4 regions of the Serratia bockelmannii genome follow, and region 3 is predicted to be linked to each of the others. Evidence: predicted binding sites of a transcription regulator. Region 3 holds the regulator's gene; each other region holds the start of a gene.
What was found. Region 3 encodes PurR, which represses purine synthesis genes. Its sites were predicted from a motif close to CANGCAAACGTTTGCNTG; they were not measured.
Positions count from the first base shown of each region.

Region 1: a site for PurR is predicted at 866-883, ahead of serA (phosphoglycerate dehydrogenase). Genes of this name have one in related genera too.
Region 2: a site for PurR is predicted at 707-724, ahead of ACSJLU_RS22350 (NCS2 family permease). Genes of this name have one in related genera too.
Region 4: a site for PurR is predicted at 980-997, ahead of purT (formate-dependent phosphoribosylglycinamide formyltransferase). Genes of this name have one in related genera too.

Region 1 is NZ_CP196512.1:4,281,685-4,283,889, reverse strand. It holds gene rpiA (ribose-5-phosphate isomerase RpiA) at 17-673, shown strand; gene serA (phosphoglycerate dehydrogenase) at 966-2,204, shown strand.
Region 2 is NZ_CP196512.1:4,707,295-4,709,499, reverse strand. It holds gene ACSJLU_RS22360 (glutathione S-transferase family protein) at 1-91, shown strand, start outside; gene ACSJLU_RS22355 (VOC family protein) at 139-546, shown strand; gene ACSJLU_RS22350 (NCS2 family permease) at 864-2,205, shown strand, end outside.
Region 3 is NZ_CP196512.1:2,266,984-2,269,188, forward strand. It holds gene punR (DNA-binding transcriptional activator PunR) at 1-750, shown strand, start outside; gene purR (HTH-type transcriptional repressor PurR) at 747-1,772, opposite strand; gene cydH (cytochrome bd-I oxidase subunit CydH) at 2,097-2,186, shown strand.
Region 4 is NZ_CP196512.1:2,918,307-2,920,511, reverse strand. It holds gene purT (formate-dependent phosphoribosylglycinamide formyltransferase) at 1-924, opposite strand, end outside; gene cspE (transcription antiterminator/RNA stability regulator CspE) at 1,171-1,380, shown strand; gene dbpA (ATP-dependent RNA helicase DbpA) at 1,528-2,205, shown strand, end outside.

The DNA.
Region 1 (2,205 bases), 2.0 Mb from region 3:
AGGCAAGGGACATATTATGACGCAGGATGAACTGAAAAAAGCGGTGGGCTGGGCGGCGCTGGAATACGTGACGCCGGGCACCATCGTCGGGGTCGGCACCGGTTCTACCGCCGCCCACTTTATTGACGCGCTGGGCTCCATCAAGCACCAGATCGAAGGCGCGGTGTCCAGCTCAGACGCCTCCACCGCCAAGTTGAAAAGCCTCGGCATCCACGTGTTCGACAGCAACGAAGTGGACTCGCTCGATATCTACGTGGACGGCGCGGACGAAATCAACGGCCATATGCAGATGATTAAGGGCGGCGGCGCTGCGCTGACGCGCGAGAAGATCATCGCCGCCATCGCCAAGAAATTCATCTGCATCGTCGACGCCAGCAAGCAGGTCGACGTGCTGGGCAAGTTCCCGCTGCCGGTGGAAGTGATCCCGATGGCCCGCTCTTACGTGGCGCGCGAGCTGGTGAAACTCGGCGGCCTGCCGGAGTATCGTCAGAACGTGGTGACCGACAACGGCAACGTGATCCTCGATGTGCATAACCTGAGCATCACCGACGCCATCGCGCTGGAGAACAAGATCAACGGCATCGCCGGCGTGGTGACCGTGGGGCTGTTCGCCAATCGCGGCGCGGACGTGGCGCTGGTCGGCACCCCGGAAGGCGTGAAAGTGGTCAAATAAGCCTCCGCCGTCTGTGGCCCGGTAGCGCCGGGCCGCATAATTCTTCGGTTAAAATATCTTTTCTGAAAAACGGCAAATTTGGTGACTTATGTCACATTGTGAAAGCTGACTCCCCAAAGCTTCTGCTGAAAACTTTCCCTATGGCATTTTCTGCCGTAAACCGCCATCAACGCTGCGCCTTGTCCTGCCGGGCAGGCAATCGTTTGTATTGCCGCCCGCGTTATTTTTGTTATGTTGGATGGGAGCTGTGTCGTCACAGCCGCTTCTGAAGTCTGAACATAGGGTCGGGTAAATGGCAAAAGTATCATTGGAGAAAGACAGGATTAAATTCCTGTTGGTGGAAGGGGTTCATCAGAGCACGGTCGATAATTTACGTGCCGCCGGTTATACCAACATCGAATACCACAAGGGTGCGTTAGACACCGAATCGCTGAAGGCATCCATCCGCGATGCACACTTCGTCGGCATCCGATCGCGTACGCATCTGACCGAAGAGGTGTTCGCCGCCGCAGAAAAACTGGTGGCGGTGGGCTGCTTCTGCATCGGCACCAACCAGGTTGATCTGAAAGCGGCGACCAAACGCGGTATTCCGGTCTTCAACGCCCCCTTCTCCAATACCCGATCCGTGGCCGAAATGGTGCTGGGCGAGCTGCTGTTGATGCTGCGCGGCATTCCGGCCGCCAACGCCAAGGCGCACCGCGGCGTGTGGCACAAATTGGCCGTGGGCTCTTATGAGGCGCGCGGCAAAAAGCTGGGCATCATCGGCTACGGCCACATCGGCACCCAGCTGGGCATTCTGGCCGAAGGGCTGGGCATGAAGGTGTTCTTCTACGATATCGAGAACAAGTTGCCGTTAGGTAACGCGCAGCAGGTGCGCCATCTGTCCGATCTGCTCAATATGAGCGACGTGGTGACGCTGCACGTGCCGGAAACGCTGGCCACCAAGAACATGATGGGGGCGGAAGAGCTGGCGCTGATGAAGCCGGGCGCGATTCTGATCAACGCCTCGCGCGGCACCGTGGTGGATATTCCCGCGCTGTGCGACGCGCTGGCCAGCAATCACCTGGCGGGCGCGGCGATCGACGTCTTCCCGGAAGAGCCGGCGACCAACAGCGATCCGTTCAACTCGCCGCTGTGCGAGTTCGATAACGTGCTTCTGACGCCGCACATCGGCGGTTCCACGCAGGAAGCGCAGGAGAACATCGGCGACGAAGTGGCCGGCAAGCTGGCGAAATACTCCGACAACGGTTCGACTCTGTCCGCCGTCAACTTCCCGGAAGTGTCGCTGCCGGCGCATGGTCCGAACGCCAGCCGCCTGCTGCACATCCACGAAAACCGTCCGGGCGTGCTGACGCAGATTAACCAGATCTTCGCCGAAGAGGGGGTTAACATCGCCGCGCAGTATCTGCAAACCGGGCCGGAAATCGGCTACGTGGTGATCGACATCGAAGCGGAAACCGCGCGCGCCGACGCCGCGCTGCAGCGTATGAAGGCCATCGACGGCACCATTCGCGCCCGTCTGCTGTTCTGAT
Region 2 (2,205 bases), 2.4 Mb from region 3:
GAAACTGCGCGGCTTCCTGCAGCGCATTCATGCCCGGCCCGCCTACCAGCGGGCATTGGAGCAGGGCGGCCCTTACAACCTGCTGAGTTAAGCGGATGGGCTATACTCGATGGGGTCATTCTTCATCGGAGGTAGCCCATGGCTACGCAAATCTTCGTTAACCTACCCGTACGCGATCTGCCCGCGTCGATGGCGTTTTTCACCCACCTGGGGTTCGCTTTCAACCCGCAATTTACCGACGATACCGCCGCGTGCATGGTGGTCAGCGACACGATTTACGTGATGCTGCTGACCCATGACAAATTCAGGATGTTTACCCCGAACCCGATCGGCGACGCCAAACAGGCCACCGAGGTGCTGGTGTGCCTGTCGCAACCCAGCCGGGCGGCGGTGGACGAACTGGTGCGCAAGGCGATCGCCGGCGGCGGCAACACTTATCATCAGCCACGCGACTACGGCATGATGTATGGCCATGGCTTTCAGGACCTGGACGGCCATATCTGGGAATTGATGTATATGGATCCCGCTGCGGTACAGGCGCAATAATCTCGCCGGGGCGTCCGTCGCCCCGGTTTTATCGTGCAGACGCCATTCCCGCCACTTTCTGCATAAATTGCCGCGATCTTTAGTTGATTAGACGCCATGGAAGGCAGGATAATCGTTTGCCTTGAATAAACCACCATAAATTACCCGTACCGCGCGCTGCGAGTTAAACGTTTGCCTTGGTGCGCATTGCCGTTGGCGATGCGACGGAAGGGCAAGGAAGCGGAACGTGACGTAAACGATTACGTGGCGATCGGGCGCGGGCGAGATGACAGGCCTGCTGTGACGGGCCGATTAATGAAACACAGGGGAAGTAACCTATGTCGAACTCTCAAGCGAACCACGCCGCAAAACCAACCGGCGGGCTTGATGGCTATTTTAAAATTTCCGCGCGCGGCAGCAGCGTGCGACAGGAAGTGGTGGCGGGGCTGACCACCTTCCTGGCGATGGTGTACTCGGTGATCGTGGTGCCGAGCATGCTGGGCAAAGCGGGCTTCCCGCCGGCGGCGGTGTTTGTCTCTACCTGCCTGGTGGCCGGGCTGGGCTCGCTGCTGATGGGGCTGTGGGCTAACCTGCCGATGGCCATCGGCTGTGCGATCTCATTGACCGCTTTCACCGCCTTCAGCCTGGTGCTGGGTCAGCACATCAGCATTCCGGTGGCGCTGGGCGCGGTGTTCGTGATGGGCGTGCTGTTTACCGTCATCTCGGTCACCGGCATCCGCGCCTGGATCCTGCGTAATCTGCCGATGGGCGTGGCGCACGGCACTGGCATCGGCATCGGTCTGTTCCTGCTGCTGATCGCCGCCAACGGCGTTGGCCTGGTGGTGAAAAACCCGCTGGATGGCCTGCCGGTGGCGCTCGGCGCCTTCACCTCTTTTCCGGTGGTGATGACGCTGGTCGGCCTGGCGGTGATCTTCGGCCTGGAGAAACTGCGCGTGCCCGGCGGCATTCTGCTGGTGATCATCGCCATTTCCATCATCGGCCTGATCGTTGACCCGGCGGTGAAATACCAGGGGCTGTTCGCCATGCCGAGCCTGGCGGACGCTGACGGCAAATCGTTGATCTTCAGCCTGGATATCATGGGCGCGTTGCAGCCGGTGGTGTTGCCGAGCGTGCTGGCGCTGGTGATGACTGCGGTGTTCGACGCCACCGGCACCATCCGCGCGGTGGCCGGGCAGGCCAACCTGCTGGATAAAGACGGGCAGATCATCAACGGCGGCAAGGCGCTGACCTCGGATTCCCTGAGCAGCATCTTCTCCGGCCTGGTGGGCGCCGCGCCCGCCGCGGTCTACATCGAGTCCGCTGCCGGCACCGCCGCGGGCGGCAAAACCGGCCTGACCGCCACCGTGGTCGGCATCCTGTTCCTGCTGATCCTGTTCCTGTCGCCGCTGGCCTATCTGGTGCCGGTCTACGCCACCGCGCCGGCGCTGATGTACGTCGGCCTGCTGATGCTGAGCAACGTCACCAAGCTGGACTTCAACGACTTCGTTGACGCGATGGCCGGCCTGCTGTGCGCGGTGTTCATCGTGCTGACCTGCAACATCGTGACCGGCATCATGCTGGGCTTCAGCTCGCTGGTCATCGGCCGCATCTTCTCCGGCGAATGGCGCAAGTTGAACATCGGCACCGTGCTGATCGCCGTGGCGCTGGTGGCGTTCTACG
Region 3 (2,205 bases):
ATCAAGGATGCGCGAGCTGTTATCAAAAAAATGCTCGACACACGCCGCCATTGTCAGCAGGTGGCTAACGGGTGGCGCGGTCAGCTGAATATCGCCGTGGACATCATCGTCAAACCGCAGCGCAGCCGCCAACTGGTGCTGGATTTCTACCGCCATTTCCCCGACGTTGAACTGATGTTGCAACCCGAGGTGTTTAACGGCGTGTGGGATGCGTTGGTGGACGGCAGGGCGGATATGGCGATTGGCGCCACCCGCGCGGTGCCGGTCGGCGGCGGCTTCGCCTTTCGCGACATGGGGGATATGAACTGGCTGTGCGTGGTCAGCCCGCAGCACCCGCTGGCACAATTGGCAGGGGCGTTGAATGACGATCGGCTTAGGCCGTACCCTGCGCTTTGTCTGGAGGACACTTCGCGCAATCTGCCCAAGCGTGTCACTTGGACGCTGGATAACCAGCGGCGGCTGGTGGTGCCGGACTGGACCTCGGCGTTCGACTGTCTGTGCGCCGGGCTGTGCGTCGGTATGATGCCGGCGCATCTGGCGCTGCCGCGGGTGCAGCGCGGTGAGTTGAAGGCGTTGCAGCTGCAGCAGCCGTTTCCCGCCAGCCCGTGCTGCCTGACCTGGCAGCAGGATAAACCGTCACCGGCGATGAGCTGGCTGCTGGCGTATCTGGGTGATGGAGAGACGTTGAATCAGGAGTGGCTGAGTGAGGTGGAGCCGGAAGCTGCGCAGGCTTCCGGCGCGGGGGATTAGCGGCGGTAGTCGATGAACGGGCCGTCGGCGACCGAGCGGCGTTCGATCAGCTTCGGATGCACTTCGATCACCTGCGACTCTTCGCGCTTGCTGATGATGCGATCTAGCAGCATGGTGAAGGCCATTTCGCCCAGGCGCTCTTTCGGCTGGTGAATGGTGGTCAGCGCCGGGGTGAAGTAGCGGGCGTTGCGCACATTGTCGTAGCCGATCACGGAAATATCCTGCGGCACGCGCAGGCCCAGCTCGTCGGCGGCGCAGATGGCCCCCATCGCCATGATATCGCCGCCGCAGAATACCGCGGTCGGCCGCTGTTTTTGCGACAGGATTTGGTGCATCGCCTTATAGCCGGACTCCGGCTCGAAGTCACCCTGGACGATCCACTCTTCGCGAATGTCGATATTCGCTTCCTGCAGCGCCTTCATAAAGCCCTGGTGACGGCCACCGCCGGTGTTGCGTGACAGTTGGCCGGGAATGGCGCCGATATCGCGGTGGCCGCGCTCGATCAGGTAACGGCCGGCCAGATAGCCGCCTTCGAACGCGTTATCGATGATGGTATCGGTGAAGTCGCCGCGCGCGGCGCCCCAGTCCATCACCACCATCGGGATGTTACGGTAGTCTTCCAGCATGCCCAGCAGCTGATCCGGATACTCGGAGCACATGACCAGCAGGCCGTCGACGCGCTTTTGCGCCAGCATCGCCAGGTAGGCGCGCTGCTTGTCGAGATTATTGTGCGAGTTGCACAGGATCAGGGTGTAGCCTTTGCTGTAGCAGCTGTTTTCCACCGCCTCGATCACTTCGGCAAAGTAGGGGGCTTCGCTCGAGGTGGCCAGCAGGCCGATCGACTTGGTGTGATTGACTTTCAGGCTGCGCGCCACGGCGCTCGGCGAGTAGTGCAGCTCTTTAATGGCGGCCCACACGGCCGCTTTGGTCTCTTCGGCGACGAAACGAGTCTTATTGATGACGTGCGAAACGGTGGTGGTGGAAACGCCCGCGCGTTTGGCCACATCTTTAATCGTTGCCATGTAAGGAATGACTCCTGAACTCACATGTTTACAGCATGTAAGTGTGATGTTAATCGTTTGCCTACGTAGATCCTTCTCCAGAGAAGCGAAAACTGAGTTTTTAGTGTGTTGAAGTCTTCAGCGCTTAATCAGGAGGGGCATGAATGCCGGTACGCAGTTGTGAACTGCGAATTTTGTCGCATATTGAACAAAAGTGGAAGAGGTAATCGAGATTATAAACCGGGAAATGATAACAAGATTTTATCGGCGAACTGTGGGAAAATGATTTGACGTACTAATTGTGCGCCTTTTATCCTTAGGAAAGCCCATTTTAAAGGAGTTGTCATGGATACCGAATTGAAGATGTCGCTGTTCACTACCGTCTGCGCGCTGGCGGTCATTATCGCTTTCAGCTTCGTTGCCGCGTTGAACTGATTTACCCCCGGTTATAAAA
Region 4 (2,205 bases), 650 kb from region 3:
GAGAAACGCGCGCACGTGCAGGGCGAACTCAGACAGATCCTGTGAAATCATTGTGACCATGCCGGTATCGTGCGGGCGTGGCGACACTTCGCTGAAGATCACGTCGTCGCCGCAGACGAACAGCTCCACGCCGAACAGGCCGAAGCCACCCAGGGCCTTCACCACCTTCTCCGCGATAGCCTGAGCACGGCTCAGCGCCGTAGCCGACATACGCTGAGGCTGCCAGGATTCGCGATAATCTCCGTCTTCCTGACGGTGCCCGATCGGCTCGCAGAAATGCACGCCGTCCACGGCGCTGATGGTCAGCAGCGTAATTTCAAAATCAAATCTTACCAGCCCTTCGACGATCACCCGGCCACCACCGGCACGACCACCCTGTTGGGCGTAATCCCAGGCGCTTTGCAGCTGTTCGGGCGTGCGGATCAGGCTTTGGCCTTTGCCGGAGGAGCTCATCACCGGTTTGACGATGCACGGGTAGCCGATGTGTTCGACCGCCTGCCGGAAGGCGATTTCACTGTCGGCAAAGCGGTAGCTTGAGGTGGGCAGAGCGAGCTCTTCCGCCGCCAGACGGCGGATGCCTTCACGGTTCATCGTCAGGCGGGTGGCTTCGGCACAGGGCACCACGCGGTGGCCCTGGCGTTCAAGCTCGACCAGCATGGCAGTGGCGATCGCTTCGATTTCGGGAACGATATAGTCAGGCCGCTCTTGTTCGATAACGGCTTTCAGCGCGTCACCATCCAGCATATTGATGACGTGGCTGCGGTGCGCCATATGCATGGCGGGGGCGTCGGGATAGCGATCGACGGCGATCACTTCCAGACCGAGGCGCTGGCATTCAATGGCGACTTCTTTACCCAGCTCCCCGGAGCCGAGCAACATAACGCGGGTGGCGGAAGGGCGCAGGGCGGTTCCAATCGTTAACATAGTGTCGTACCTGGATCGGTGAAAGTAAGCGGATTGATGATCGGCGGGCAGTATATACGAAAACGATTGCGTTCACAGCCGCTGCGCCAGGTTTGTTGCTAACTGACTGTTTTTATAACAAACAGAAATATTTGCCCTGCATGAGCGATTATGCGTTAATAACCGACGGCGAAAGAAGGCCTACATATCACAGGGTTTTCGCGTCTCGTGCCGTTAAGGCAGGTTTATCAAGTAAAGGAAACACAAATGAGCAAGATCACTGGTCACGTTAAATGGTTCAACGAAAGCAAAGGTTTCGGCTTCATCACGCCTGCCGACGGTTCTAAAGACGTTTTCGTTCATTTTTCCGCTATCGTTAGCGATGGGTTCAAAACCCTGGCTGAAGGCCAGCAGGTTGAATTCTCCATCCAGGACAGCCAACGTGGCCCAGCCGCAGCCAACGTCGTTGCGATTTAACGACTGCGTTGCCAAGAAACCCGCCGCCGGCGGGTTTTTTTATGCCCGCACCCCGTAACGCCGCCCATCTCTGTTATCATTTACCCCTGATTCGGCGCCAACCTGCGGGCGCGCCGCCATTCCATTCGTCATATAAGAGTTATCGCCGTGAGCACAGTTTCTTTTTCTTCCCTGCCGCTGCCAGCCGAACAGTTGGCCAACCTCAACGAACTGGGGTACGCCGAAATGACGCCGGTACAGGCCGCCGCGTTGCCCGCCATCCTGCAAGGGCGGGACGTGCGCGCCAAGGCGAAAACCGGCAGCGGTAAAACGGCGGCCTTCGGCATTGGTCTGCTGAACAGTATCGTCGTCGGTCAGGTCGCCACGCAGGCGCTGGTGCTCTGTCCCACCCGCGAGCTGGCCGATCAGGTGAGCAAAGAGCTGCGCCGCCTGGCGCGTTTCACGCAAAACATCAAGATCCTGACGCTGTGCGGCGGTCAGCCGATGGGGCCGCAGCTCGATTCGCTAGTGCATGCGCCGCACATCGTGGTGGGGACGCCGGGCCGTATCCAGGAACACCTGCGCAAGAAAACGCTGCAGCTGGACGAGCTGAAGGTGCTGGTGCTGGATGAGGCCGATCGCATGCTGGACATGGGGTTCGCCGACGACATCGACGATGTGATCAGCTATACGCCGCCGCAACGTCAGACGCTGCTGTTTTCCGCCACGTACCCGGCAGGCATCGAGCGCATCAGCGCGCGCGTTCAACGCCAGCCGCTGAGCGTCGAGGTGGACGATGGAGAAGCGCAGGCCTCCATCGAACAACGCTTTTATGAGACTACGCGC